Regions from separate parts of the Enterobacter cloacae complex sp. HYC074_NIDB genome, predicted to be linked through region 2. Evidence: predicted binding sites of a transcription regulator. Region 2 holds the regulator's gene; the other holds the start of a gene.
What was found. The regulator Fur, encoded in region 2, represses iron uptake genes when iron is present. The targets are predictions, from matches to a motif close to ATAATAATGAGAACNACTATCAA.
Positions count from the first base shown of each region.

Region 1 (14,701 bases), 1.2 Mb from region 2:
CCCGTTCCGGATCCCGATCTGGAAAAAAATAAAACCATTCAGCTTCTGGAAGGTGAACTGCCTTCGCCAATCAACCCGCCTTCAGGCTGCGTATTCCGTACGCGATGCCCAATAGCCGGGCCGGAATGTGCAAAAACACGGCCGGTTCTGGAGGGCAGTTTCCGACATGCGGTTTCCTGCCTGAAAGTAGACCCGTTATAATCGCAAGGGCTGACATGATGTCAGCCCTTATTTTTCGAGGTTAATGTGTCGCGATTATTCACGTCGGCCCGTCAGCGGCTGTATCACCTTTTATTTGATCCTGAGACGGTTTCCGGTCGCCGTTTCGAAGGCCTTTGTGGTTTATTTGCCCTGATTAGCGTCATTATTATCTTTATCGAATCCGGCGCCGGAACGCAGTACCATATGACGTATGAGGAGTGGCACGTTTTCGTCTGGCTGGAATTGATTGTCACGCTGGTGTTTACCGCGGAATATGTGCTGAGGGTCATTAGCTGGCCAAATCCGGCGAAATACGTTTTCAGCTTCTGGGGGTTTATTGATTTAGCCACCATCCTGCCGCTGTATGTCATGTGGCTGTGGCCTGAGATCAGCCTGAATTATGTGTTTGCCTGGCGTGCAATGCGGGCGATTCGTGTGTTACGAATACTCAAACTGCTGCGCTTTATGCCGTCGCTGCGGGTTTTTTGGGTCGCCATTGTCAGCGCCCGCCACCAGCTGATTCTCTTCTATTCGTTTATTGCTATCGTGATGATCGTTTTTGGCTCCCTGATGTATTTAATCGAAGGGCCAAAATACGGGTTTACCACGCTTAATGCGTCTGTTTACTGGGCTATCGTCACGGTGACCACCGTGGGCTACGGCGATATTACCCCGCATACGCCGCTCGGACGTATTGTGGCATCGGTTCTTATACTGATCGGCTATTCAGTAATAGCGATACCAACGGGGTTAATTACCACCCATATGAGCAGCGCCTTCCAGAACAGCAAGCAGCAACGCAAATGTCCGAAGTGTCAGCAGGGGAATCATGAACCCGGCGCGCGGTTTTGTCACCGCTGTGGAAATGCTTTACCGGATTAAATAAAAAAGGCTGCGCGGGCAGCCTTTTTTATTATTCGCGCCAGAGAATATGGCACAGTTTGTGGTCTTTCTCGCGGCACAGCAGGACGCGGGCAAAGATGTCGTTAATTTCTCCGCCGTCTTCATCTGCCAGGCCAATCACCACCTCGGCGAAGAAGTCCGGATTGAGGTCAAAATCGACGTGTTCGGCCCAGTCTTCAGACGGATCGAACAGCTCAGCACCGCCACGCTCTTCAAATTGCAGGTTGAAAAGAATGACGTCAGCAGGGTCGAGATTATCGACCGCCAGCTCGAGAAAAATATCGTAGGCCTGTTCGAGCGTTTCGTCTTCGGTCAGGCGATTGTTCAGATCCATTTCCATGATGACTACCTGTTAAACATCGTTGGGCACGTTTTACAGCAACGGGCTAAAGAAGTAAAACAGTCGTTCGGCAATTCGCTGCCAGAGCGGACGTTTCGCCCACAGTCTGGCGTCCAGCAGGCGTGAGCGGGAGATATAATCGTCCTGAACCGCCGCCAGATCGCCACCGAACCCGGCGTCATCAATGACCAGCGTAATTTCAAAATTCAGCCACAGACTGCGCATATCGAGGTTGACGGTACCCACCAGGCTCAGCTCTCCGTCCACCAGCACGCTCTTGGTGTGTAACAGCCCGCCTTCGAACTGATAAATTTTAACGCCTGCGGCCAGCAGCTCACTAAAGAACGCGCGGCTTGCCCACCCGACCAGCAGCGAATCGTTCTTGCGTGGCATAATAATGCTCACATCCACTCCGCGCTGTGCCGCTGTACAGATGGCATGCAGAAGATCGTCGCTGGGAACGAAATAGGGCGTGGTCATGATCAGATATTCCCGCGCGGAGTACGCGGCGGTCAGCAGTGCCTGATGGATCAGATCTTCCGGGAAGCCAGGACCGGAGGCGATAGTGTGGATAGTGTGCCCGCTGGCTTCCTCAAACGGCATGATATTGCCATCCGGCGGCGGGGGAAGAATGCGTTTCCCGGTTTCAATTTCCCAGTCGCAGGAGTAGACGATGCCCATTGAGGTCGCGATCGGTCCCTCCATCCGCGCCATCAGATCGATCCATTGCCCCACGCCGGAATCCTGCTTGAAGAAGCGGGGGTCAACCATGTTCATGCTGCCGGTGTAGGCGATATAGTTATCGATCAGAACCATTTTCCGGTGCTGGCGGAGATCCATGCGGCGCAGAAAGACGCGGAAAAGATTCACTTTAAGCGCCTCGACCACCTCGATACCGGCGTTGCGCATCATGCCTGCCCACGGGCTACGGAAAAAGGCCACGCTGCCGGCGGAGTCCAGCATCAGGCGGCAGTGGATACCGCGACGTGCAGCGGCCATTAGCGATTCGGCGACCTGGTCCGCCATGCCGCCCGGCTGCCAGATATAAAACACCATCTCGATATTATGCCGGGCGAGCTGGATATCACGGATCAGCGCCTGCATCACATCATCAGAAGAGGTCATCAGTTGCAGCTGATTGCCTTTTACCCCAGCAATCCCCTGGCGGCGTTCGCACAGCTTGAACAGAGATGCGGCCACGCTGCTGTTCTCTTCAGCGAAGATATGCTTGCAGGCTTTAAGGTCGGCAAGCCATTTCGCCGTGGAGGGCCACATGGCGCGGGCGCGTTCGGCGCGGCGTTTACCCAGATGAAGTTCACCGAAAGAGAGATAGGCGATGATGCCCACCAGCGGCAGAATGTAGATAATCAGAAGCCAGGCCATGGCGGAAGGTACCGCTCTGCGTTTCATCAGAATGCGCAACGTTACCCCGGCAATTAACAGCCAGTATCCTAAAATGACCAGCCAACTCACCACGGTGTAGAAGGTTGTCATAAATAAAAAATCCTTTTGAAAGCGTAATGTTATGAGTTTACGCATCAGGATTCATCTGGCAAATAAAAACGGCAGATAAAAGCGCTGGTTTGCCGCCTGCTTAGGCATATAATGGCATCTCTGTTAGAGAAAGAGTTGTAGACATGAAGCGCAGTAGAACTGAAGTTGGGCGCTGGCGCATGTTGCGACAGGTGAGTCGTCGTAAGGCTCGTTGGCTGGAAGCACAATCCCGCCGCAATATGCGTATCCACGCCATCAGAAAATGTGGCCTGAACAGACACCGTAACGCGCTGTTGTTCGCAGTCCAGGACATCTGAAAAGCATGAAGGGCACCGTAAAGGTGCCCATTAAACATCCAGGCTATCAATTTTTGCAGTCTCCTTCCGTTTGCTTTTCGCGATATACTAAGTCCCCATAACGTCATGATATTAAAAGATGAATCCTTATCTCTGGATTTTTATTGTACTTTTGGCGCTGGATGCGCTCAGAGAAGATTTAGGACTTTCGTCATTTTCCTCATTGGCAGATTATGTTTTCGCATGGGGAATACATTGGCTTTATTAAAGGAAAAAAGGATGAACGGAAAAGTAATGGCAGCACTCTTTGGGATTGCGATATTAAGCGGTTGTGCCAGCAGCAAAACCTCACCCGAACGGCACGCGTTTTATTTCGTGTCGCATCAGTCCAGCTTTACTGGCGGCAATTACACCTCCAGCGTGCAGAAAAATTATCAGCTGAACGTGGCGCAGTTCCGCGAGCTTTATGCCCGGGGCAAAGCTGACCGCGCGGAAGGGCGGACTCAGGCTGAAGCCAGTGAATACGCGCAAAGCATTCGCGATCAGCTGAAAGAAAATGCGAAGTCGCAGGAATTGTTCGCAGGCAACGCGAAGGATAAATGGTCTTCGGACATGGACAGTAAAGACGCCCTGTTATTTGGTAACGAACTGGCCGCGACTTATCTTGATGGCTATAACGGCGTACAATAGCGCAACTGATTCAGGGGATACCGTAATTACCGGTATCCCCGCTGTTTTTGAGCGAAAGGAGTAAGACGTGTTTGCGGAGTTTGGTGTACTGAATTTCTGGACCTATGTTGTCGGCGCATTTTTTATCGTGCTGGTTCCAGGACCGAACACCTTGTTTGTGCTGAAAACAGGGATTGGCCACGGCGTTAAGAAAGGCTATCTGGCAGCCACCGGTGTGTTTATTGGTGATGCCGTGCTGATGTTTCTGGCCTGGGCAGGCGTCGCCGCGTTGATCCAGACCACTCCGGTATTATTTAATATTGTCCGCTATCTGGGCGCGTTTTATCTGCTGTGGCTGGGCGGAAAAATGCTCTGGTCCGTTATGACGCGTCAAAAAAATGCGCACGAAAGTAGCGCCGAACCGGCAAGCGCAATCCTTAAGCGTTCGCTGGTGCTGAGCCTGACGAACCCGAAAGCGATTCTCTTTTACGTGTCGTTCTTCGTGCAGTTCATTGATGTCAATGCGAAGAATACCGGCACGTCGTTCCTGATCCTCGCCACAACGCTTGAGCTGATCAGCTTCATGTACATGAGCTTCCTGATTTTCTCAGGCGCGTTTGTCACGCGTTACCTGAAAACCAAAAAGAAACTGGCGAAGCTGGGGAACGGGCTGATAGGCCTGCTGTTTGTCGGATTTGCGGCGAGGCTGGCGTCGCTGCACTGAATGAAGAAAAGGCTCCCGAGGGAGCCTTTCGTTTCAGAATACTTTTTTATACGGACGAACCGTGACTTTCTCGTACACGCCGGCTGCGACGTACGGGTCTGCTTCTGCCCAGGCCTGCGCGGCTTCAAGAGATTCAAACTCGGCAATCACCGTGGAGCCGGTAAAACCCGCCGCGCCCGGATCGTTGCTGTCAACGGCAGGCATCGGGCCTGCGGTCAGCAACCGACCTTCATCCTGTAGCAACTGTAAACGCGCCAGATGGGCAGGGCGAACGGAAAGACGTTTTTCCAGAGAATCAGGTACATCTTCAGCGTAAATCACGTAAAGCACGGCAAAGCTCCTTAACCGGTAAAAGTGACAATTACGTTATGTGAAAGCACAAATGACTGCAATGTAAAGATAATAACAATGTTAAAACCCTGATCTGGATGCCCCTTTTTTGCCCTCATGTACGCTTAAATTGCGCCAGGACAAAGTGTCTTATTGAATATGATTGCTATTTGCATTTAAAATCAAGGTTCGGTTTTTTAACGTTGATGATTATGACTTCGATGACCCTTGATTTACCTCGCCGCTTTCCATGGCCGACGCTGCTTTCCGTCGTTATTCACGGTGCTGTCGTGGCGGGTCTGCTCTATACCTCGGTTCATCAGGTTATTGAAATGCCGGCGCCAGCGCAGCCAATTTCTGTGACCATGGTATCGCCTGCGGATCTTGAGCCGCCGCAGGTTGCGCCGCCGCCGCCACAGCCCGTTGTTGAACCCGAGCCGGAGCCAGAGCCCGAGCCTGTTCCTGAACCGCCGAAAGAAGCGCCGGTGGTGATCCATAAGCCGGAGCCGAAACCTAAGCCGAAGCCAAAACCCAAGCCGGTCAAAAAGGTTGAAGAACGTCCGAAACGCGAAGTGCGTCCGGTTGAGCCACGCGCCACGCAGCCGGTTGAAAATGCCGCCCCGTCACGTCCGCTGATGAATAACACCACGACCGCGACAAAACCGACGGTAACGGCGCCAGCAGGCCCGCGCGCGCTGAGCCGTAACCAGCCGCAGTACCCGGCACGTGCTCAGGCGTTACGTATTGAAGGGCGTGTACGGGTGAAATTCGACGTTACGGCCGATGGACGTGTCGATAACGTGGAAATCCTGTCCGCACAGCCGGCGAATATGTTTGAACGTGAAGTTAAATCGGCCATGCGCAGGTGGCGCTATGAAGCCGGTAAACCCGGCAATGGGTTGATTGTGAACATTGTCTTCCGCCTGAACGGCGGGGCACAGATGGAATAAAAGAAGCCTCCGCAAGGAGGCTTTTTTTTACCTGAGGATCAGCTCCGTGGAAGCTGGCGGGGCTTACCGTCGCTATCCACCGCCACATAGATGAACAATGCCTCCGTCGCCTTATAGCGCTGACCAATCGGTTCAGAAGAGACTTTTTTCACCCAGACTTCAATGTTGATGGAGACAGACGTAGTGCCGCGTTTTACGCAGCGTGCATAACAGCACACCACGTCCCCCACCGCGACAGGACGCAGGAAGGTCATGCCATCGACCCGGACGGTTACCACGCGCCCGTGTGCAATCTCTTTTGCCAGGATTGCACCGCCCATATCCATCTGCGACATCAACCAGCCGCCAAAAATATCGCCATTGGCATTCGTATCCGCAGGCATTGCCAGTGTGCGTAAAACCAGTTCGCCCTGTGGGGCGTCATTTGTTGTCATTGTTTTTAAACTCGTAACTGAAGACTTCAGGCGGGATGCTACTATGATTTCTGGCTGGAGAGAATAGGGTTAGCGCCCGCAGAGCAGGCGCCTTAGGGTCAGAAGGACAGGGTCACGCCTGCGTAATACGCACGGCCTGGTTCGTTATAGGTCGATGCACCGTCATTTTCACGGTAAATCTGCTTGTCAAAGAGGTTGCTGATGCCGGCATTCAGGCGCAGGTTTTTGGTCAGCTGATAGTTACTGCCGATACCCACGATGGAATACGCGCCGATCTCTCTGCTGGACATCGCATTTTCCTCTTTGCGGATTTCAGCGTTTTCTCTGGGCTTCTGGCGGCCGTACATCGTCCAGCTTACGTTGGCTGAAAGCTTGCTGTTAACCTCCCAGTCCAGCATGGTGTTGACGGTATATTTGGGGATAATCGACAACGGATTACCGGTGTCTTTACTTTTAGACTGAATCATATACGTCGCATTAGTACGCCAGGTTAGCGTGTCGCGAATAACAGGGACGGTGAGGTTGCCTTCCAGCCCTTCAACAACGGCCTTTCCTCCGTTCTGCCACTGAAGGATATTTGCGCCGCTGCTTGTCTGGCCCAGCACATCCGTTCCTGAAACGATCTTGTTTTTGTAATCGTTGCGGAACCAGGTTATGCCAGCCTCGTAGCCTTCCAGCGCAAAGGCCAGGCCAATCTCTTTGTTCACGCTGATTTCCGGATCCAGATCCGGGTTGCCTAACAAATAACAGCTTCCTTCGGAAACGTTGTTCGGGCAGCCATTACCGCGGGTGGAAAGCAGATAGCCTTCGCTGGATTGATACAGGTTTGGCGCTTTAAATACCCGAGCGATACCCGCTTTAACCTTGAACATGTCACCCAAATCCTGAGAGACGTTCAGGCTAGGGCTCCAGTTGCTGCCGAACTGATTGTGATAATCAAAGCGGATCCCTGGGATCAGGTTGGTGCCCTGACGCGCTTCAATATTGTCCTCAAGATAGATGCCGGTGAGGTCAGCGCTGTTTTTGCTGTTGCGCTCAGAAGCCGTGCCGGGAACGCCGTTAATCACTTCTCCCGACACATTTGTCGCCTGCATTGAGGCCGGATCGTTCAGTTCATCACGGTTCCATTCTGCACCCACGGTTAGCGTCTGTTCGACCAGCCAGAAGAAAGGAATGTTCAGCTCACCCGTTGAACGGTATGACTCCAGCCGGCTGGTATCGTATTTATCGCTATTGATCATCCCCTCAACTTTGCCCGTAGAGCCTTCTTCCAGGCGGGTGTTGTTGGTCTTTTCATAATAGACACCGAACTTTGACTGACCCCAGTCCCAGATGCCGTTGTGCGTAATGCCATAAGACTGGCGGTACATTCGGTTGGTTTCGTGTCCATACAGGGACGACACCAGACCGTCAGGGCTGACGTTGCTGTTGCTGTATTGAGTATCACCCGCGTAGATATTGCCCTGGCGGCTGTAGCTGTAGTCGAAATCGATAATCTGCTGTGGCGTGAGTTTCCAGGAGAGCAGGGCATTGATGTCCTTGTTGCGCACGCCTTCACGTCCGGCGGCGTAAGAGCCATTTTGCGCGGTGTTGATGTCCTGAGCATCTGCGTCAGTTTTATTGATATTCCCGTACAGGCGCATCGTTAACGCATCGCCCGCAAGGGGGCCGCTCAGATCAAAATTAGCGCGTTTTGTCGCCCCCTCTTTATCATTTTCAGGCTGGTTAGTGTACAGGGAGAGTGAGCCGTGCCAGTCGTTGGTCGGGCGTTTGGTAATGATGTTGACGACGCCGCCGGCCGCCCCCGAACCATAGCGGGCGGCAGCAGGTCCCCGGAGCACTTCAATGCGCTCAACCATCTCTGGCGGAACCCAGTTAGTATCCCCGCGGGTGTCGCGCTCCCCGCGCCAGCTGTAGCGCACCGAGTTACGTGACGTCACCGGCACACCGTCAATCAGAATCAGCGTGTTCTCCGGCCCCATACCGCGGATGTCGATCTGGCGGTTGTTACCGCGGCTGCCTGTCGCGCTGTTTCCGGTGAGGTTAACCCCGGGCATTTTGCGAATAATTTCTGAAAGATCGTTAACCGGTGGATCCTTTTCTATGTCCTTTGCCGTGATGATGGAAACCCCCGGCTGTTGCTTCAGCGCCTCTTCAGCGGTGGCCTGAACAACCATTGTTTCACCATCGGTGAGAGTCTCTTCCGCTGCGTGAGCGCTCTGGTATAGCGTTGAAAAAATGGCGAGCGTAAGTGTAGCCGGGGCAAATCTTATTATGTTATTCATCAACTCATTTCCATTTGTTAAAAATGCGATGACGAATATTAATGATAGTCATTCTCATTACAATAAAGTGACAGCGATCTCCATAAAATCTTCATAATTCAGACATTTTCGCAGGAAGGATGTAGAGAAAAGAGAAGGCGGGAAACGAGGCCAGACCGCGTGACGATCTGGCCAGAAGGATCAGTGCTTGTCATCCTGCGGCATGTGGCGATAAATATAAACGCCGCTGAGCAGGGTGAAGATAAGAGTCAGCGCCGTCAGGCCAAACACCTTGAAGTTGACCCAGATATTCTGCGGCAGCCAGAATGCGATATAGATATTCGCCAGACCACACAGAATAAAAAATAGCGCCCAGGCGATGTTCAGACGTCCCCACACAGCCTGCGGCAGGGTCAGTTCTTTCCCCAGCATGCGCTGGATCAGTGGCTTCTTCATCACCCACTGGCTGATGAGGAGTGCGCCCGCAAACAGGCCGTAAATCACCGTGACCTTCCATTTGATAAATTCATCATTGTGGAAGAACAATGTCAGACCACCAAACACCGCCACCATCAGGAAGGTGATGAGCGCCATCTTTTCAACTTTGCGATAGCGAACCCAGCTGTAAATCAGCACCACAGCCGTTGCCACAATCAGCGCCAGCGTGCCGGCATAAATGTCGTACAGCTTATAAAAAGCGAAAAATACGATCAGCGGTAAAAAATCAAGAAACTGCTTCATTCTGCGATCCCAGTTACTGACGAATTAACATGTACAGGCGGAACAAATAGACCAGCAGCACGGCTGAAATCAGATTGCTCAGCGTATTGGCGACAACCGCTCCGACATTTGGCGTTAACACCGCAAAATTCGGCGCAAACAGCAACAGCAGAGTCTTGGCCAGCAGCCAGCTGATAACGGCCGGGGCGACCAGTCGCATATTGGCCCATGCGAGCCTGATGCTGCTGCGCATGGCGGTGAAAATGCCCAGTTTGTCCTGCACAACCATTACTGGCGCGAATGAAAGCACGATAGCCAGCAGCACGCCCGGAACGACCACCAACATGATCCCCATCTGGACCAGCAGCGTGGTCAGGAAGATGAGGATAAACAGCTTTGGCAGCACCGGAGCACTGGCCCCGATTGCACGTAACGCGCTGACGCGTTGGCCGGCAGATACCAGTTGGATCATCAGCAACACGCCACCCGCCAGAATGGCGTTGCCAATCAGACCCGAGAAGGTAGATGCCGCAGATGCGCGCAGCAAGATTTGCTGTTGCTCTGGCGTCATATTCTGCACAAGGTCAAACAACCCTGCGCTGCCTGCAAGATGATCCCCCTGGCTCAGCGTGGCAATCTGTTCATCACTGGGTGAGAACGCATGACCCAGCACCACCGTAATAAAGGCGCACAACAACGCGATCAGTAAAAAGGTAATGAACTGATTGCGGAAAAAATTTCCCGTGTCACGGTAGACAGACTTCGCCGTGATAGACATGCACTCTCCTTGAGTATTGCAGGTGTTAATTAGCCGGCAATTGTACACCGGATAACACGCTGGTGGCAGCATCAAGGCTTGTATGGAAAAGCATATCTTTGTAAAGCGGCGGTAATCCATAGCGGGCGCGGGCGCGATTGCATGCCTCATTGACCTGCCCATCCTCTCCCGACATCGCGAAAGTGCGACACGGGCTGGGGCGATCCGCGTAAATGGAGCAGCGGGTGGATACCCCAGGTTCACCTTCCAGTGCCACACAGCGGCTCTGTTTTTGATTGGTGCCGCACATACAGCGCAGAAAAGGGGTTAAGGGTTCAGTGAGATCGACCGGAACGGTGCCGCCGCCATCGCTGGCTTCAGCCCAATAGAAAGAGACTCGAAAATACGCACAACAGGCTCCGCACGTCATGCACGGGTTATGATCACTCATGGCACACCTGCAAAAGTAGAACGCATCAAATCACATTGTGAGAGTGATAAATTATCCAGCCGCTACAGGAAGCGCAAGAGAGGGAAAACAGAAAATTTTGTAACCATGAAATGCCAAAAATTGACGCGGTAACAACTTATTGCTTTATGAGGCGTCACCAAAAATTAACCTAGATCAATGAATGTTAACTTACTGGTTTTAATGTGATCTGTGTTAGATCACTTATTACTCATTTGTGAGTATATTCTCCTCCGCAATTAAAACCACAACGATGGAGCGGATATGAAAAAATTAGCGGTGGCAGCCCTTATCTTAAGCAGTCTCTCTGGCGGCGCTTACGCGCATGAAGCAGGTGAATTCTTTATTCGTGCCGGTTCGGCAACGGTACGTCCAACGGAAGGGTCCGACAATGTGCTGGGTATGGGCGGGTTTAACGTTAGCAATAACACCCAGTTAGGCCTGACGTTTACGTATATGGCAACGGATAACATTGGCGTCGAGCTTTTAGCCGCCACGCCATTCCGTCACCGCGTCGGTTTAGGACCGACCGGGGACATTGCCACGGTGCACCATTTGCCACCAACGCTGATGGCGCAGTGGTACTTCGGCGATTCCAGCAGCAAGGTGCGCCCTTATATTGGTGCAGGCGTTAACTACACCACCTTCTTTGATGAGAAATTTAACGATACCGGTAAAGAGGCCGGGCTCTCCGATCTCAGCCTGAAAGACTCGTGGGGCATGGCGGGACAGGTTGGTCTGGATTATCTGATTAATCGTGACTGGCTGATCAACGCCTCTGTCTGGTATATGGACATTGATACGGACGTGCGCTTTAAAGCTGGCGGGCAGCAGCAAAGTATCAATACCCGTCTGGATCCGTGGGTATTTATGTTCTCAGCAGGCTATCGTTTCTGACAGAAGATATATCCCCTGTCAGCCGGTGATTGCTGTATGGTGGTTGTTCCACACACCTGTCTGGAGGGGATATCCCCAACATCAAATTTGAGTGTCCGGTTTGTGCAGGTAAACAGTTTCAGTTCACGACGTTCAGCCCAGCACATAGCCTACCTCACGGTGCTATCTGTTCCGTTTGCGGAACACGTCTCACCATTCATTCATGCCTGCCGAAGCTCAGACGACGACGGTGGCCAAAGCCAGTAAACTAGAAAAGGCCTCTGAGAGGCCTTTTTCGATCGTGAAATCACTTCTGAATTAAATAACGAATGGTTGGTCCGTCCTGCTGGATATCCAGCACGGTATAGCCGTGATTTTTGGCATCAAGCGGAATGTTATTGATCGACTGGGGGCAATCGCTCACCACTTCCAGAATTTCACCTTTCTTTAGCTGCGGTAGCGCTTCAAGCGTGGCGACGGCCGGGTAAGGGCAAGGTTCACCCACCATATCGAGACGATAATCAGGCACGATCTCTTTCATGCGGCATTCTCCTGAGTTTCAGTTTTGGCGGTGGCGCGTCGGAAGAAGCGCTTCTCTTGTGCAACAACCAGTAAGAAGGCGATGAGCAGCAGGGCATAGGTCACCAGGAGCCCCCCGAGTGGACCAAAGGTTTTCAGCAGGTTGACCTTGTCCCAGTTTGTTGCCAGCACCGGAGAGACGTCATCCCAGTAGCAGGCCAGAAGGGTAGAGCCAATCACGTTACCCAGACCCACCCACCAGTAATGCACCTGGCCTTCCACAGCGCGATACATCCAGCCGGTTTCACACCCGCCCGCCAGCACGATGCCAAAGCCAAACAGCAGCCCGCCAATCACGGCATTTGGGCCCGCCCACATGATTTTCGGTTCTACGCCGAGCTGAACGTAGCTGAAGATGCCGATCGCGCTCACGGCCATACCGGCAATGATCGCCTTCGCCATCATGGTTCGTCCGGTGATCCACATATCGCGAAACGCGGAGGTAAAGCAGATCTGCGCGCGTTCAATCAGCAGACCAAAACCGACGCCGAACAGCATGGCCAGACCGAGTTTGGGCTGATTCATCGCCGTGCAAATCGCCCAGGCAACCATGGCAAAAAAGACCAGCATACCGAGGCGGAAGCGACGACGCGCCTGATCGGGTTTTTGCGTTAACGGAGAGGCAGCGCTAACTTTCGTCATTTTCACCGGAATGCGGAACAGCGGCAGCAGGGTGAATTTAGCCCCGAAGTAGGAGCCGATGGCGGTGGCGACGGCAAAGAACCAGGCATGCAGCGAGAACTGCGGAATGCCGGTAAAGAACGCGGCCAGATTACAGCCCATCGCCAGACGAGCGCCAAACCCGGCAATGATGCCGCCGACCACGGCCTGCATAATGCGGATGCGGCTTTTCGGCATGCGCAACTTAACGTTGTTGGCCCACAGCGCGGCCGCAAAACAGCCGCCGAACATGCCAATGATCATCATCCCGTCGATGCGGGTCAGCGGTGTGCCCTCAAGATGGATCAGTTTGAAGTAGCCCCACTCTTCGGCATGGACGCCTGCCAGCTGTAATAGCTGCCCACCCCAGCGGGTAAACTCACCCGTAACAGCCCAGAAGGTGCCGGTAATACCGAAATAATAGGTAGAGAGAATGCCTGCCGCGATAACGGCCGGAACAGGTGACCAGAACTTAACCAGGTAAGTCTGTTTGAAGGAATACCATGACATGAATAACCTCTGAACTCAGAAGGGTAACGCTAAAAAGAGCCCAGATCATACGCTTACGCGAAAGTTTGGAAAGTCATTCACACCGAAAATATCGACAGGATCAATTTTGACCTGCTTCTTTCAGGAAGAGAGGAGGGAAAACCGCCTGACGCCGGGGCCAGACGGTGTTAACGGTTACGCCTTGCGCGTGGCCGCTTTCATGGATGTGACGAATGCGTGTAATTCAGCCAGCATCTGCTGTGGCTTATCCACGTTCTTCTCGATAATTTTCACGATAGCCGAACCCGAAATGGCCCCGGCGGCTTTCGCGTCAATCGCCGCAGTAACCTGATCCGGTGAGGAAATGCCAAAGCCCTGAAGCGGCGGTGCAGCATGGTATTCTGCAAGCTTCTCCACCAGATGATGCAGCGGCAGCGCGGCTTTGTTTTCCGCACCGGTGACGCCCGCACGGGAGAGCAGGTAGGTGTAACCTCGTCCGTAAGAGGCAATCTGGCGCAACAGATCGTCATCGGCATTCGGTGGACAGATGAAAATCGGCGCGACGTTGTGGCGCATTGCCGCCTGACGGAATGGCGCAGACTCTTCAACGGGCACGTCAGCCACCAGCACGGAGTCAACGCCCACGCGGGCGCACTCTGCGTAAAACGCATCAATACCGCGGCTGAACACCAGGTTGGCGTACATCAGCAGGCCGATCGGAATGGTCGGGTGCTTCTGACGGATCGCCGCCAGCATTTCAAAGCACTGGCTCGGCGTCACGCCCGCGGCAAACGCGCGTAGCGTTGCGTTCTGAATGGTCGGGCCATCCGCCAGCGGATCGGAGAACGGAATACCGAGCTCCAGCGCGTCGGCACCGGCATCAATCAGGGTGTCGATAATCTTCAGCGACTGCTCCGGGCCGGGGTCGCCCAGCGTCACGAAGGGAACGAACGCGCCTTCCTGGCGGGCTTTCAGTTGTGCAAATGCGTTGTCGTAGCGTTCCATCAGATTTCCCCTCGTGCTTTCAGAATATCGTGAACGGTGAAGATATCTTTGTCACCGCGACCGGAAAGGTTTACCACCAGCAGCTGCTCTTTTTCCGGGTTTTCCTTCATCATTTTCAGCGCGTGCGCCAGCGCGTGGGAAGACTCCAGCGCCGGGATGATCCCTTCATTGCGGCACAGCGTTTTGAAGGCCTCCAGCGCTTCGTCATCGGTGATGGAGACATAATCCGCGCGGCCGGTGCTGTTCAGGAACGCGTGCTGCGGCCCTACGGACGGGAAATCCAGCCCGGCAGAGATCGAGTAAGACTCCTCAATCTGCCCTTCATCGGTCTGCATCATCGGGGCCTTCATGCCGAAGTAGATCCCCACGCGGCCATGCTTCAGCGGCGCACCATGCTCGCCCGTTTCAATGCCGTGGCCGGCAGGCTCAACGCCAATCAGCCCAACGCTGGTTTCGTCGATAAAATCGGCAAACATGCCGATGGCGTTAGATCCGCCGCCAACGCAGGCGATCACCGCATCCGGCAGGCGACCCTCTTTTT
Region 1 is NZ_CP114214.1:2,649,359-2,664,059, reverse strand. Features, by position in the region: gene oppF (murein tripeptide/oligopeptide ABC transporter ATP-binding protein OppF) at 1-201, shown strand, start outside; partial or broken gene O1724_RS13020 (ion transporter) at 216-1,083, shown strand; gene O1724_RS13015 (HI1450 family dsDNA-mimic protein) at 1,115-1,444, opposite strand; gene cls (cardiolipin synthase) at 1,478-2,938, opposite strand; gene O1724_RS13005 (YciY family protein) at 3,082-3,255, shown strand; gene O1724_RS13000 (KPN_01571 family protein) at 3,374-3,502, shown strand; gene O1724_RS12995 (Exc2 family lipoprotein) at 3,514-3,924, shown strand; gene leuE (leucine efflux protein LeuE) at 3,992-4,627, shown strand; gene O1724_RS12985 (YciI family protein) at 4,661-4,957, opposite strand; gene tonB (TonB system transport protein TonB) at 5,179-5,907, shown strand; gene yciA (acyl-CoA thioester hydrolase YciA) at 5,946-6,341, opposite strand; gene O1724_RS12970 (TonB-dependent siderophore receptor) at 6,440-8,626, opposite strand; gene O1724_RS12965 (septation protein A) at 8,807-9,346, opposite strand; gene O1724_RS12960 (YciC family protein) at 9,360-10,103, opposite strand; gene O1724_RS12955 (YkgJ family cysteine cluster protein) at 10,129-10,533, opposite strand; gene ompW (outer membrane protein OmpW) at 10,816-11,448, shown strand; gene ymcF (cold shock small protein YmcF) at 11,478-11,699, shown strand; gene yedF (sulfurtransferase-like selenium metabolism protein YedF) at 11,735-11,968, opposite strand; gene yedE (selenium metabolism membrane protein YedE/FdhT) at 11,965-13,176, opposite strand; gene trpA (tryptophan synthase subunit alpha) at 13,351-14,160, opposite strand; gene trpB (tryptophan synthase subunit beta) at 14,160-14,701, opposite strand, start outside.
Region 1: a site for Fur is predicted at 8,668-8,690, ahead of O1724_RS12970 (TonB-dependent siderophore receptor). Genes of this name have one in related genera too.

Region 2 (14,701 bases):
AGGCCGCGCTCAATAAGCTGACGTGTAATTTTTGTCACGCTGGCGGGAGCAAGCTGGCTTTGTTCGGCTATCTGAATGCGTGAGATTGGCCCGTGCTGGTCAATCAGGCGATAAACTGCCGCGCTGTTAAGTTGTTTAACGAGATCGACATTACCGATTTGAGCTTGTCCGCCTGGTGTCATACTTTTACTTACTCAGTGACGACCTCGTTACCATTAACGATGGTCTTAATAATTTTATAATCGTGTGTGAACGCCGTCAGGTTTGCAACCATACTTGGCGCAATACCACCGAGCTGTTTATCGACGCCAATGGCGCGCGCCGGATAAAGCGTGGCCATGCGCAGCACTTCCTCAAGTGCGATGCCGCAATGTTCAACGAGGTTACGTACCCCTTCGATCATCGTCAGAGAAGAACCGCTCAGCGTGCCGTTCTCATCCACACACAGTCCATTCCGGTAGTATATTGTTTTACCAGCAAAAATGAACTGGTCAATATTCGCTCCTGCCGGAGCGGTAGCATCCGTCACCAGGCAGAGCTTGTCGCCTTTCAGGCGTTTGGCGTTGCGGATGTTGGTGTAATCGACATGCAAGCCGTCGGCGATAATGCCGCAGTAGACGTCTGGTTCATCCAGAATTGCGCCAACCAGTCCCGGTTCGCGGCCAGTAATATAGGGCATCGCGTTATAAAGGTGTGTGGCAAATGTAATGCCTGCGCGGAAACCGGCCTTCGCCTCTTTCAGCGTCGCGTTCGAATGGCCCGCAGATACCACAATCCCGGCGGCGGCCAGTTTGCTGATAACGTCCGTGCCGGTCATTTCCGGGGCCAGCGTCACTTTGGTGATCACATCGGCATTGGCGCACATGTAATCCACCAGCTCGGCATCCGGTTTGCGCACGTAGTTTGGGTTATGGGTGCCTTTCTTGACCATATTCAGCCAGGGCCCTTCCAGGTGCAGGCCCAGCGCCTGATTCGGATGTTTTGCCAGGTATTCGCGCATGACGCGGATACCCTGTTTCATCAGGTCATCGCTGCTGGTGATCAGCGTTGGCAGATAGCTGGTGCAGCCCGATTTCTCGTTGGCTTTCTGCATAATTTCCAGCGTTTCAACCGTCACCGCTTCTGCGGTATCGTTAAACTGGACACCGCCGCAGCCGTTAAGCTGTACGTCGATGAAACCGGGGGAGATTACAGCTCCATTGAGTGAACGCTGTTCGATCTCCGGCGGCAGTTCCGCCAGCGGGCAAACACGTTCAATCAGGCCATTGGCGATTACAATCGCATGGTCATCCAGAATTTCATGGCCGGTATAAATCCGACCGTGGGTTAAAGCGTACATATCGACCCCCGGTTAAAAAAAGCGACCGCCCCGGATAAAAGAGGCGGTTATTCAATTACAGACCTTTGATGTTCTCAGCTTCCAGCTCGTTGAAGTATTTCAGCGTTTTCACTTTCAGCTCCATGGTGGACGGTTCGTCACACACGACAACCGCTTTTGGATGCAGCTGTAAGCAGCTGATCGTCCACATATGGTTCACGTTGCCTTCAACGGCAGCCTGAAGCGCTTGCGCTTTCACCGCGCCCAGCACCAGAATCATCACTTCTTCGGCATCCAGCAGCGTGCCCACGCCCACGGTCAGCGCGTATTTAGGCACCTGATTGACGTCGCCGTCAAAGAAGCGGGAGTTAGCCACGCGCGTATCATGGGTCAGCGTTTTAATACGGGTACGGGAAGCCAGTGAAGATGCCGGTTCGTTGAACGCGATATGACCATCGTTGCCTACGCCGCCCATAAACAGGTGGATTTTACCGTAGGAACGGATTTTTTCTTCATACTGACGGCATTCTGCGTCAATATCAGGCGCGTTTCCATTCAGCAGGTTAATGTTTTCAGCCGGAATATCAACGTGATCGAAGAAATTACGGTGCATAAAGCTGTGGTAACTTTCCGGATGTTCCTTTGGCAGGCCGACATATTCGTCCATGTTGAAGGTCACAACGTGTTTAAAGCTAACCTGGCCCGCTTTGTGCATTTCAACCAGAGCTTTATAAGCGGTCAGGGGCGTGCCGCCGGTTGGAAGACCGAGAACGAAAGGACGATCGGCTGTTGGTTTGAACGCGTTGATGCGGTTAACGATATGACGAGCAGCCCATTTTCCGACTTGTTCAGCTGTTGCCAGGGGAATCAGTCTCATTATTCACCTCTAAAGTTTAAGTAAAAGTGGGCGGATGATTAGTGCAACCTGAACTAAGCGTAACCTGGAACCTTTCAGGCCGGATCAATCCGTCTTGATTTTTTGAATGATAAAATAAGTTTTCGTCGTTAGCCAGTGACAGGGAGGGTTTAATACGATATTTGGTGACAATAATCACAAAAAATAGGTGTTTAATTTGCGATACGAATTAATTTTTCACACACTCACACTGCCAGTGAATCATCAACTGTATCTATCGTTCGTGACACAATAAAAACATAGTTTATGCGCGAGTCTTAACAAAGGGTCTCGTAGGGGGAATAGGATGAATATTTTAGGTTTTTTCCAGCGCCTCGGTAGGGCTTTGCAGCTCCCTATCGCCGTGCTACCGGTTGCAGCATTGCTGCTGCGATTCGGGCAACCCGATCTTCTTAACGTGCCGTTTATTGCCCAGGCAGGCGGCGCAATTTTTGACAACCTGGCGCTGATTTTCGCCATCGGTGTGGCGTCAAGCTGGTCAAAAGACAGCGCGGGTGCCGCGGCACTGGCAGGGGCTGTCGGTTACTTCATCCTCACGAAAGCGATGGTAACCATCAATCCTGAAATCAACATGGGTGTGCTGGCAGGTATCATTACTGGCCTGGTGGGTGGTGCCGTGTACAACCGTTGGGCAGGTATCAAACTTCCTGACTTCCTGAGCTTCTTCGGCGGTAAACGTTTTGTGCCGATTGCGACGGGCTTTTTCTGTCTGATCCTCGCCGCCATCTTTGGCTACGTTTGGCCACCGGTGCAGCATGCTATCCATGCGGGTGGCGAGTGGATCGTGTCTGCGGGCGCAATGGGTGCGGGCATCTTCGGTTTCATTAACCGTCTGCTGATCCCAACCGGTCTGCATCAGGTACTGAACACCATCGCCTGGTTCCAGATTGGTGAGTTCACCAACGCGGCCGGCGCGGTATTCCACGGTGATATCAACCGCTTCTACGCAGGCGACGGCACCGCGGGCATGTTCATGTCTGGCTTCTTCCCAATCATGATGTTTGGTCTGCCTGGCGCGGCGCTGGCAATGTACCTGGCTGCGCCGAAAGCGCGTCGCCCAATGATTGGCGGGATGCTGCTGTCCGTTGCGATCACCGCCTTCCTGACCGGCGTGACCGAGCCACTGGAATTCCTGTTCATGTTCCTGGCTCCGCTGCTGTATCTGATGCACGCGATCCTGACCGGTATCAGCCTGTTCGTCGCCACCCTTCTGGGTATCCATGCTGGCTTCTCCTTCTCCGCAGGCGCCATCGACTATGTGTTGATGTACAACCTGCCGGCGGCAAGCAGCAACGTCTGGATCCTGATGGTGATGGGCCTGATCTTCTTCGTTATCTACTTCGTTCTGTTCAGCGCGGTTATTCGTATGTTTAACCTGAAGACGCCTGGTCGCGAAGATACGAAAGATGATGTTGTGACCAGTGAAGCCAACAGCAATACCGAAGAGGGTTTAACCCAGCTGGCAACCAGCTACATTGCCGCTGTGGGTGGCACCGACAACCTGAAAGCGATCGATGCCTGTATTACCCGTCTGCGTCTGACCGTAGGCGACTCCGCGCGCGTGAGCGATGCAATGTGCAAACGCCTGGGTGCGTCTGGTGTGGTGAAACTGAACAAACAAACCATCCAGGTTATCGTGGGTGCGAAGGCCGAATCTATCGGCGATGAAATGAAAAAAGTGGTTGCCCGTGGGCCGGTCGCTGCCGCCTCAACGGATAACGCACCGGTGGCTGACGCGCCGGTTGCAAAACCGCAGGCTGTGCCAAACGCGGTGACCATCGCTGCGCTGGTTTCTCCGGTGACAGGTGACGTTGTTGCGCTTGAACAGGTGCCTGACGAAGCGTTCGCCAGCAAAGCGGTCGGTGACGGCGTGGCGGTAAAACCAACGGACAAAACCGTGGTCTCTCCGGCTGCCGGTACTATCGTGAAAATCTTCAACACCAACCACGCGTTCTGCCTGGAAACGGAAAAAGGCGCGGAGATCGTAGTCCATATGGGTATCGATACCGTTGCGCTGAACGGTCAGGGCTTTACTCGCCTGGTGGAAGAGGGCGCAGAAGTGGCGGCAGGCCAGCCGATTCTGGAAATGGATCTGGACTTCCTGAATGCCAACGCGCGCTCCATGATCAGCCCGGTAGTGTGCAGCAACATCGACGACTTCAGCGGTCTGGTGATCCAGGCGCAGGGGCAGGTAGTTGCAGGCCAGACGCCACTATATGAGATTAAAGGCAAGTAATCGCTCCTGAGTAGAGTTATGCCTTTAGCGGCGGGGGATATCCTCCGCCGCTTTTTTTTGCAGCAATTGCCCCCATTATTTTCTTCCGGGACGTTTTAAGGGTTGTCACTACGTCCGGCTTATAAGATCATATGCCGTTATACGTTGTTTACGCTTTGAGGAATCCACGATGAGTGAGGCAGAAGCCCGCCCGAGTAACTTTATTCGCCAGATCATCGATGAAGATCTGGCCAGTGGTAAGCACACCACAGTCCACACGCGTTTCCCGCCGGAGCCAAATGGCTACCTGCACATTGGTCACGCCAAATCGATCTGCCTGAACTTTGGTATTGCGCAAGATTACCAGGGACAGTGCAACCTGCGTTTTGATGACACCAACCCAGTAAAAGAAGACATCGAATACGTTGAGTCGATTAAAAACGACGTGCAATGGCTGGGCTTCAACTGGTCTGGCGATATCTGCTACTCCTCAGACTATTTCGATCAGCTGTATGCCTATGCGGTTGAACTGATTAACAAAGGTCTGGCATACGTCGACGAATTGTCTGCTGACGAAATCCGTGAATACCGCGGTACGCTGACTCAGCCTGGCAAAAACAGCCCGTTCCGCGATCGTAGCGTGGAAGAGAACCTGGCGCTGTTTGAAAAAATGCGTGCCGGTGGCTTCGAAGAAGGTAAAGCGTGTCTGCGTGCCAAAATCGATATGGCGTCTCCGTTCATCGTGATGCGCGATCCGGTGCTGTACCGCATTAAGTTCGCTGAACACCACCAGACCGGTAACAAGTGGTGCATCTACCCGATGTACGACTTCACCCACTGCATCAGCGATGCGCTGGAAGGCATTACGCACTCTCTGTGCACGCTGGAATTCCAGGACAACCGTCGTCTGTACGACTGGGTGCTGGATAACATCACCATTCCTGTGCATCCGCGTCAGTACGAGTTCTCTCGTCTGAACCTGGAATACACCGTGATGTCCAAGCGTAAGCTGAACCTGCTGGTCACCGACAAGCACGTTGAAGGCTGGGACGACCCGCGTATGCCGACCATCTCTGGCCTGCGTCGTCGTGGCTACACCTCGGCGTCCATTCGTGAGTTCTGCAAACGTATTGGCGTCACCAAGCAGGACAACACCATCGAAATGGCGTCTCTGGAATCCTGCATTCGTGAAGACCTGAACGAAAACGCGCCGCGCGCGATGGCAGTGATCGATCCAGTGAAACTGGTTATCGAAAACTATCCGCAGGGCGGAAGCGAACAGGTCTCGATGCCTAACCATCCGAACAAACCGGAAATGGGCACCCGCGACGTGCCGTTTAGCGGTGAAATCTGGATCGATCGTGCCGACTTCCGCGAAGAAGCGAACAAGCAGTACAAGCGTCTGGTGCTGGGCAAAGAAGTACGTCTGCGTAACGCCTATGTAATCAAAGCCGAGCGCGTAGAGAAAGATGCGGAAGGTAACATCACGACCATCTTCTGTACGTATGACGCAGAGACGCTGAGTAAAGATCCGGCGGATGGCCGTAAAGTAAAAGGTGTAATCCACTGGGTGAGCGCGCAGCATGCGCTGCCGGTTGAGATCCGTCTCTACGATCGTCTGTTCAGTGTGCCTAATCCAGGCGCTGCGGAGGACTTCCTGGCGGTCATTAACCCTGAGTCTCTGATTATCAAGCAGGGGTATGCCGAGCCGTCTCTGAAAGCCGCTGAAGCCGGTAAAGCGTTCCAGTTTGAACGTGAGGGTTACTTCTGCCTGGACAGCCGTTACAGCACGGCAGAAAAACCGGTATTTAACCGTACCGTCGGTCTGCGTGATACCTGGACTAAGATCGGCGAATAATAACGCTGCTCTGGTCAATGAGAAACAAACGCCGCGTAATGCGGCGTTTTTTTATTTAACGATCATGTCGTTAAGCATCGGGATAATCATTTAAACCCAACATTCCAGGTCAATGTGGTGCTACTTATTTTATTTAAAAAAAGTTTGTTGTTTTCCAAAAACAGAAACACTGAAAAATATATTCACAATATCAATGTTACTTACTGAAAATTAGCGCATTCCCCCGCCAGTACTCGCTTTCCGGTAAATGTTACAAAGCACTACGAAATATGTGCTCTTCGTCATAATCCTGACTTTTGCCTGATTAAAACCATTGATAATTCGCGTCGCGAAAAATAACCTAAAGACGGTAGTTAATTCGAGGGTATTTCTGACTACCCCTGACCATTTGGTCTTTTCTGTTTTTCGCCGTTTAGGGCGTTTTAATTCGTCAAAGAGGAATAATCTATGCGTACGTTTAGTGGCAAACGTAGTGCGCTGGCGCTAGCTATTGCCAGTGTGACAGCAATGTCGGGCCTGGTGATTGCGCCAGAGGCAAAAGCAGCAGGTTTCATTGAAGATTCCACCCTCACGGGCGGTATTTATTACTGGCAGCGTGAGCGTGACCGTAAAGACGTCACTGAAGATAAATACAAAACCAACCTTTCTCACTCGACATGGAACGCCAACCTGGATTTCCAGTCGGGATATGCCGCCGATATGTTCGGGATCGATATTGCCGCATTCACCGCAATTGAAATGGCCGAAAATGGCGACAGCGGCCATCCGAACGAAATTGCGTTCTCCTCCAGTAATAAAGCCTACGACGAAGACTGGTCCGGCGATAAAAGCGGTATCAGCCTGTATAAAGCGGCTGCAAAATTCAAATATGGCCCGGTCTGGGCGCGGGGTGGTTATATCCAGCCAACCGGCCAGACGTTGTTAGCGCCGCACTGGAGCTTTATGCCAGGCACCTATCAGGGGGCGGAAGCCGGTGCTAATTTTGACTACGGCGATGCGGGGGCGTTGAGCTTCTCCTATATGTGGACCAACGAGTACAAAGCGCCGTGGCACATTGAGATGGACAAGTTCTATCAGAACGATAAAAAAACCAAAGTTGATTATCTCCACTCGCTGGGAGCGAAGTACGACTTTAAAAACGATCTGGTGCTGGAAGCTGCATTTGGTCAGGCTGAAGGCTATATCGATCAGTACTTTGCTAAAGCCAGCTACAAATTTGATATCGCGGGTAGCCCGCTGAGCACCAGCTATCAGTTCTACGGTACGCGCGACAAGGTCAGTGATGGCAGCGTAAATGATATCTATGACGGCACCGCGTGGTTACAGGCGCTGACCTTCGGCTACAAGGTAGGTCAGGTTGATTTGCGTCTGGAGGGAACATGGGTCAAGGCAGAAGGGCAGCAGGGCTACTTCCTGCAACGTATGACCCCAACCTACGCCTCCTCTAACGGTCGTCTGGATATCTGGTGGGATAACCGCTCTGACTTTAACGCCGACGGCGAAAAGGCGGTCTTCTTCGGGGCAATGTATGACCTGAAAAACTGGAACCTGCCCGGCTGGGCAGTGGGCGCGTCCTACGCGTACGCCTGGGATGCGAAGCCAGCGGATATGGCTACGCCAGACGCGTACTACGATCCAAACTACCGTCTGAAAGAGTCTTCATACAGCCTGGATGCGATTTACACCCTTCAGGAGGGCCGTGCGAAAGGCACGATGTTCAAACTGCACTTCACCCAGTATGACAACCACTCCGATATCCCGAGCTACGCGGGCGGCTACGGCAACATCTTCCAGGATGAACGTGACGTGAAATTCATGGTCATTGCGCCATTTACCATCTTCTGATGAATGCTGCGGCGGGCGGTGTCCCGCCGTTATGGAGACTGAACATGATGAATAAAAGGGTAATCGTTGCGTTGCTGACCTTCGGGCTGGTGGCATGCGCGCAGGATCAGGCGCCGAAAGAGGACTCCCGTCTGAAAGAGGCCTACAGCGCGTGCATCAATACCGCACAGGGTTCACCTGAGAAGATTGAGGCCTGTCAAAGCGTGCTGAACGTGCTGAAAAAAGACAAAACCCATGAGCAATTCGCCACGCAGGAAAACGTTCGCGTAATGGATTACCAGGCCTGTATTCAGGCGCGTAAAACCAGTAACGATCAGGAAGTGGCGAAGCGTTGCGATAAGATCTGGAACGAGATACGCAATAACAATAAATAAGTTGCTTTACGCCCGGTGGCGCAGCGTCACCGGGCTTTTCAGGCAAAAAAAAGCCAACCTCACGGCTGGCTCAGAGTATGAACACTCACTTATTTTGCGTCGTGCGCATGTTCATTTTCGCGGCAATCACCTTCAGCACAGTGACCGTACAGGTACAGGCTGTGGTTGGTCAGGCGGATGCCATGACGGGCGGCGATTTCACGCTGGCGCGATTCAATGGAATCATCGCTAAATTCAATGACCTTGCCACAGTCGAGGCAGATCAGGTGATCGTGGTGGTGCTGCTGAGTCAGCTCGAACACGGATTTACCGCCTTCGAAATTATGACGAGTAACAATGCCCGCGTCATCAAACTGGTTCAGCACACGATAGACGGTTGCCAGCCCAATCTCTTCACCCATATCGATAAGACGCTTATAAAGGTCTTCCGCACTGACATGGTGATTGTCTGGCCCCTGAAGCACTTCAAGGATTTTTAACCGAGGAAGCGTTACTTTCAGGCCAGCTTTCTTTAATGCGGTATTGTTGTCAGTCATGCGGAATCTGTCCTGTTGCTAAACGATTCACTTCAAAAGAAGAAGTGACAGAAAATGCACTTGGGATAATGCGTCTCATTATAGAACTGCCATGGCTAAATGAAAACTGCAAGTCTCAAGCAAAGTATGCTTATAAAAACGTGGTATCACCAACAAACTTGTTCGATGGCACCCACTTTTTACCAGGGGGATATTGTACAGGTCTGGGCGAAAAAGTTAAAAGTTTGTAGCAATTAATTTAATCGGTTTTACCTGGAAAACGGGCGCAACCGGAGTTGCGCCGCAGGGATATCAGGCGTTAAGGATATCGTCCAGGTTCAGCTCTTCACGAACCTGCTTAACCCATTTTTCTACACGCTCAGCGGTCAGCTCTGGCTGACGGTCTTCATCAATGGCCAAGCCAACGAAGTGATCGTCATCTGCCAGACCTTTGGAAGCTTCGAAATGGTAACCCGCCGTTGGCCAGTGACCGACGATCGCCGCACCGCGTGGCTCAATGATGTCGCGAATAGTGCCCAGCGCATCACAGAAATACTCAGCATAGTCTTCCTGATCGCCACAGCCAAACAGGGCAACCAGCTTGCCGTTGAAGTCTACTTCTTCCAGCGTCGGGAAGAAATCGTCCCAGTCACACTGTGCTTCACCGTAGTACCATGTGGGGATGCCCAGCAGCAGGATGTCATAGCCCTCGAGATCTTCTTTGCTGCTCTTGGCGATGTCATGCACATCAGCAACGTCTTTACCGAGCTGTTTTTGAATGTTTTTTGCGATATTTTCAGTGTTGCCAGTATCACTGCCAAAGAAAATGCCGATGATTGCCATGAGTAAAATAACCTCTTGAAACTTAATGGTATGGTGGCGCAAATTGTCCACGGATAAGGGCAATAATAGCAGAACAGGCAACCCTGCGGAAACAGCTATCACGCAGGACTGCACTCTGTGCTACATGAAAAAGGTAATATTGGGGATTTTCTGACTCACGCCTTGCCGCGTAACGTCTCAAGCTGGGCGATCAGCATCTCTTCGATCAATTCGCTGCGGCTGATGTTGCGCGCGTCAGCTAATTCGTTAAGCGCATCGACGGCATCGGCATTCAGCTTCAGTTCGACACGCTTAAGCCCACGATTTTTATCGCGTTTAAGCTGGTTGCGTTTATTGATACGCAGCTGTTCATCGCGCGAAAGCGGATTCGTTTTCGGTCGTCCCGGTCGACGCTCATTCGCGAACAGATCTAGTGTCGTACGGTCCGTTTGTTCTTTGGCCATGATTCTGAGACTTCGGGGGAAACACGCCGCCCTGCTAATGCCCGGGCGATAAGCGCGCCATCATACATCACCCAAATCCACACGCCAACGACTGGAAGCCCGTCGTCTTCCGGTCGCTGGCTTTTTAATCAATTCGCTGTATCAGTAAGATAGCGGCGAATGGCGCGCAGGACGGCATCCGGTTTTTCCGCGTGTACCCAGTGCCCGGCACCCGCAATGACGTGAGCGCGAGCCTGCGGGAATTGCGCCAGCAGCGCGTCACGGTACGCGTCAGTGACGTAAGGGGAGTTGCCGCCGCGAATAAAAAGGGTAGGGTGCGGCCAGGCGGGGACGGCTTCCCAGCCCACAATATGCGAATACTGATCCCACAGCACCGGGACGTTAAAGCGCCATTGCCCGTCAACAAACGATTTCAGCAGGAACTGGACCACGCCTTCTTCATCAAGATGCTCGCGCATAACGGCAGCCGCCTGTTGGCGGGTTGCGACACCCGCTTCGGTGACCGCATTGATGGCGGCAAAAATCTCATCGTGACGGCGAACGTCGTAATTGACGGGCGCAACGTCGATGACCACCAGCCCGGAAATTCGCTCAGGTGCCAGCGCAGTGAGCGCCATCACCGCTTTACCGCCCATTGAATGCCCGATAAGCGTCGCTTTCTGAATATTATTCGCATCGAGGGTGTCCCGCAGATCCTGCGCCATGGCTGCGTACGTCATCTCCTCCGAGCGCCCTGAAAGACCGTGATTGCGCATATCAACCTGGAGGATCTCGTGATCGGTCACTAAATCGCGCGCCAGCACACCCAGATTATCCAGGCTACCAAACAGGCCGTGAACCAGTACGATGGGAGAATTATTGTTCGGCGATTGTGCAGTTTGCGCTCGGGTATTCAATTTCATGGCAAAGTTCTTTTTTTAGGTTTGTCAGGTTAGGGTATCATGTTGACCATTCTGCCGCCCGGGGGCAAGGATCCAGTTTAATCTGACTTTTGCCGCCAACCTGGTTTGACGCTATCCGCTGTTGGGATTTGACCTTATAATCTCAACGACTTGTATTCAGATAAGATATCGCACTGGATTAAGATGAAAACAATCGAAGTTGATGACGAACTCTATCAGTATATTGCCAGCCAGACGCGGCATATTGGGGAGAGCGCGTCCGACATTTTACGGCGCATGCTTAAAATTTCCGCCGCCTCACAGCCCACTCCTGTCACTAAAGATGTCGTGTCTCAGCCGAGCGTTGTTGCACAAGTAAAACCTGCCGTCATGCCGGCAAAGGACAAAGTGCGCGCGATGCGCGAGCTGCTGCTGTCCGATGAATATGCCGAGCAGAAAAAGGCCGTTAACCGCTTTATGCTGGTGCTGTCTACACTTTACTCACTGGATAACAACGCATTTGCAGAAGCGACAGAGTCGCTGCACGGTCGCACGCGCGTTTATTTCGCAGGCGACGAGCAGACCTTGCTGCAAAATGGCAACCAAACCAAACCCAAACACGTTCCCGGTACGCCATACTGGGTGATCACTAATACCAATACGGGCCGCAAGTGCAGCATGATCGAACATATCATGCAGTCCATGCAGTTCCCGGCGGAATTGATCGAAAAGGTTTGCGGTACAATTTAACCCTTGCATCAGAAGGACCAGGCAATGGCAAATCACAGCCGTGCAGGACAACCTGCGCAACAACGCGATTTGATTAACGTCGCTCAACTGACCGCGCAGTACTACGTGCTGAAACCGGTGGTGGGCAACGCAGAACACGCAGTGAAGTTTGGTACATCTGGCCACCGCGGCAGCGCGGCGCGCCACAGCTTTAACGAACCGCACATTCTGGCCATTGCTCAGGCCATCGCGGAAGAGCGCGCCAAAAATGGCGTCACCGGTCCGTGCTATGTAGGGAAAGATACCCACGCCCTGTCTGAACCTGCTTTTATCTCCGTGCTGGAAGTGCTGGCGGCGAACGGCGTAGACGTGATTGTTCAGGAGAACAACGGTTTCACGCCAACGCCTGCGGTGTCTAACGCTATTCTGGTACACAACAAAAAAGGTGGCGCGCAGGCTGACGGCATTGTGATCACCCCGTCCCACAACCCACCGGAAGATGGCGGCATCAAGTACAACCCACCAAACGGTGGCCCGGCGGATACCAACGTCACGAAAGTGGTGGAAGATCGCGCCAACGCGTTACTGGCTAACGGTCTGAACGGCGTGAAGCGTATCTCACTGGATGAAGCCATGGCCTCCGGCCACGTGAAAGAGCAGGATCTGGTTCAGCCGTTCGTGGAAGGGCTGGCGGATATCGTCGATATGGCCGCTATCCAGAAAGCCGGTCTGAAGCTGGGCGTGGATCCACTGGGCGGCTCCGGTATTGAATACTGGAAACGCATTGCCGAGCACTACAAGCTGGATCTGACCATCGTGAACGATCACGTCGATCAGACCTTCCGCTTTATGCACCTGGACAAAGACGGCGCGATCCGTATGGACTGCTCCTCCGAATGCGCAATGGCTGGCCTGCTGGCGCTGCGCGACAAGTTCGATCTGGCGTTTGCTAACGACCCGGACTACGACCGTCACGGTATCGTCACCCCGGCTGGGCTGATGAACCCGAACCACTACCTGGCTGTGGCCATTAATTATCTCTTCCAGCACCGTCCGCAGTGGGGCAAAGAGGTCGCGGTGGGTAAAACGCTGGTCTCTTCCGCCATGATTGACCGTGTGGTCGATGCGCTGGGCCGCAAGCTGGTGGAAGTGCCGGTGGGCTTCAAGTGGTTTGTTGACGGTCTGCACGACGGCAGCTTCGGCTTTGGCGGTGAAGAGAGCGCGGGGGCATCCTTCCTGCGCTTCGACGGCACCCCATGGTCAACCGATAAAGACGGCATCATCATGTGCCTGCTGGCGGCGGAAATCACCGCGGTCACCGGTAAGAACCCGCAGGAACATTACAACGAGCTGGCGGAACGTTTTGGTGCGCCAAGCTATAACCGTATCCAGGCTGGCGCCACGTCTGCGCAAAAAGCAGCTCTGTCAAAACTCTCTCCGGAGATGGTCAGCGCCAGCACCCTGGCAGGTGACCCGATCACCGCGCGTCTGACGGCGGCACCGGGTAACGGCGCATCCATCGGCGGCCTGAAGGTGATGACCGAAAACGGCTGGTTCGCCGCGCGTCCATCCGGTACGGAAGATGCGTACAAAATCTATTGCGAAAGCTTCCTCGGCGCTGAGCATCGTCAGCAGATTGAGAAAGAAGCGGTAGAGATTGTCAGCGAAGTGCTGAAAAACGCGTAAGTGGTGTTTGGTGCGGGCTGATGCCCTCACCCCGGCCCTCTCGCACGGGGAGAGGGAGAAAACACTAAAAACGGCAACCTCAGGGTTGCCGTTTTGCTTTTACCTAACTGTGCTTGTTCTTCAATTCAAATCTCGGCGACACCAGACCGTACAGCGTCCAGCCCATAAAGGTCACCATCGCACCATACAGCATCGCTTCCTGGCCGGAGGAATAGAGCGCATAGAAGCTGTAAATTGCGCCAATCAGCGCCACAATATTGGCCGCACGGGCTTTGCGCGGATCAACCTTCGCCACCTTCTGAATAATCACCAGCGCCGCCATCGACAAAATGTACGGAATGATGTTCGTCACCACCGCCAGGTTGACCAGCACGTTAAACTGGCTGTTCAGTGACGGGCTGATGGTCATCAGCGACAAACCACTCTGGAAGATGACAATCGCCAGCATCCCTTGCACTGGCGCATCCGCTTTGGTCACGCGGGAGAAGATTTTCGGGAAATAGCCTTCGTCAGCCGAGGATTTAAACACCTGAGCGATGGTGAACTGCCAGCCCAGCAGCGAGCCGCAGCAGGACATCACCATCAGTCCCATGATCACTTTCCCTACCTCCGGCGTAAACATCTGCGCAAACGCCAGCCCGAACGGCGCCGTGGAGTTGGCCAGATCCATGTTGGGCACAATTCCCGCAATCACGTTGGTCGAGACGATATAGATCACCGCCGCCCCCAGCGTCCCGCCGAGTACCGCGATCGGCACATTTTTCTCCGGGTTTTCCACCACTTCCGCATTCGCACAGGCTGACTCCAGCCCGAGGAAGGCCCACAGCGTCATGGCGATGGACGATCCCACGGCAGTGAAGAACGGTACGTGATGCGGATTCCAGGAGTTGGCGTACAGGGTCGGGCTGAACCAGAACCAGCCGATGATGCACAGGCCGACAACCGGGATGATCACGCCCCAGACGGTAATGCTGCTAAGTTGTCCGGTGATGCGCGCGCCGCCAAAGTTGGCGACGGTACAGATCCACAGCACGCCGATGGTTGCCAGCCCAATCTGCACCGGGGTCAGCGTCGCCCC
Region 2 is NZ_CP114214.1:1,405,638-1,420,338, forward strand. Features, by position in the region: gene nagC (DNA-binding transcriptional regulator NagC) at 1-182, opposite strand, end outside; gene nagA (N-acetylglucosamine-6-phosphate deacetylase) at 191-1,339, opposite strand; gene nagB (glucosamine-6-phosphate deaminase) at 1,395-2,195, opposite strand; gene nagE (PTS N-acetyl glucosamine transporter subunit IIABC) at 2,521-4,470, shown strand; gene glnS (glutamine--tRNA ligase) at 4,640-6,307, shown strand; gene chiP (chitoporin ChiP) at 6,755-8,152, shown strand; gene chiQ (ChiQ/YbfN family lipoprotein) at 8,200-8,526, shown strand; gene fur (ferric iron uptake transcriptional regulator) at 8,616-9,062, opposite strand; gene fldA (flavodoxin FldA) at 9,354-9,884, opposite strand; gene ybfE (LexA regulated protein) at 10,040-10,327, opposite strand; gene ybfF (esterase) at 10,456-11,229, opposite strand; gene seqA (replication initiation negative regulator SeqA) at 11,413-11,958, shown strand; gene pgm (phosphoglucomutase (alpha-D-glucose-1,6-bisphosphate-dependent)) at 11,983-13,623, shown strand; gene potE (putrescine-ornithine antiporter) at 13,727-14,701, opposite strand, start outside.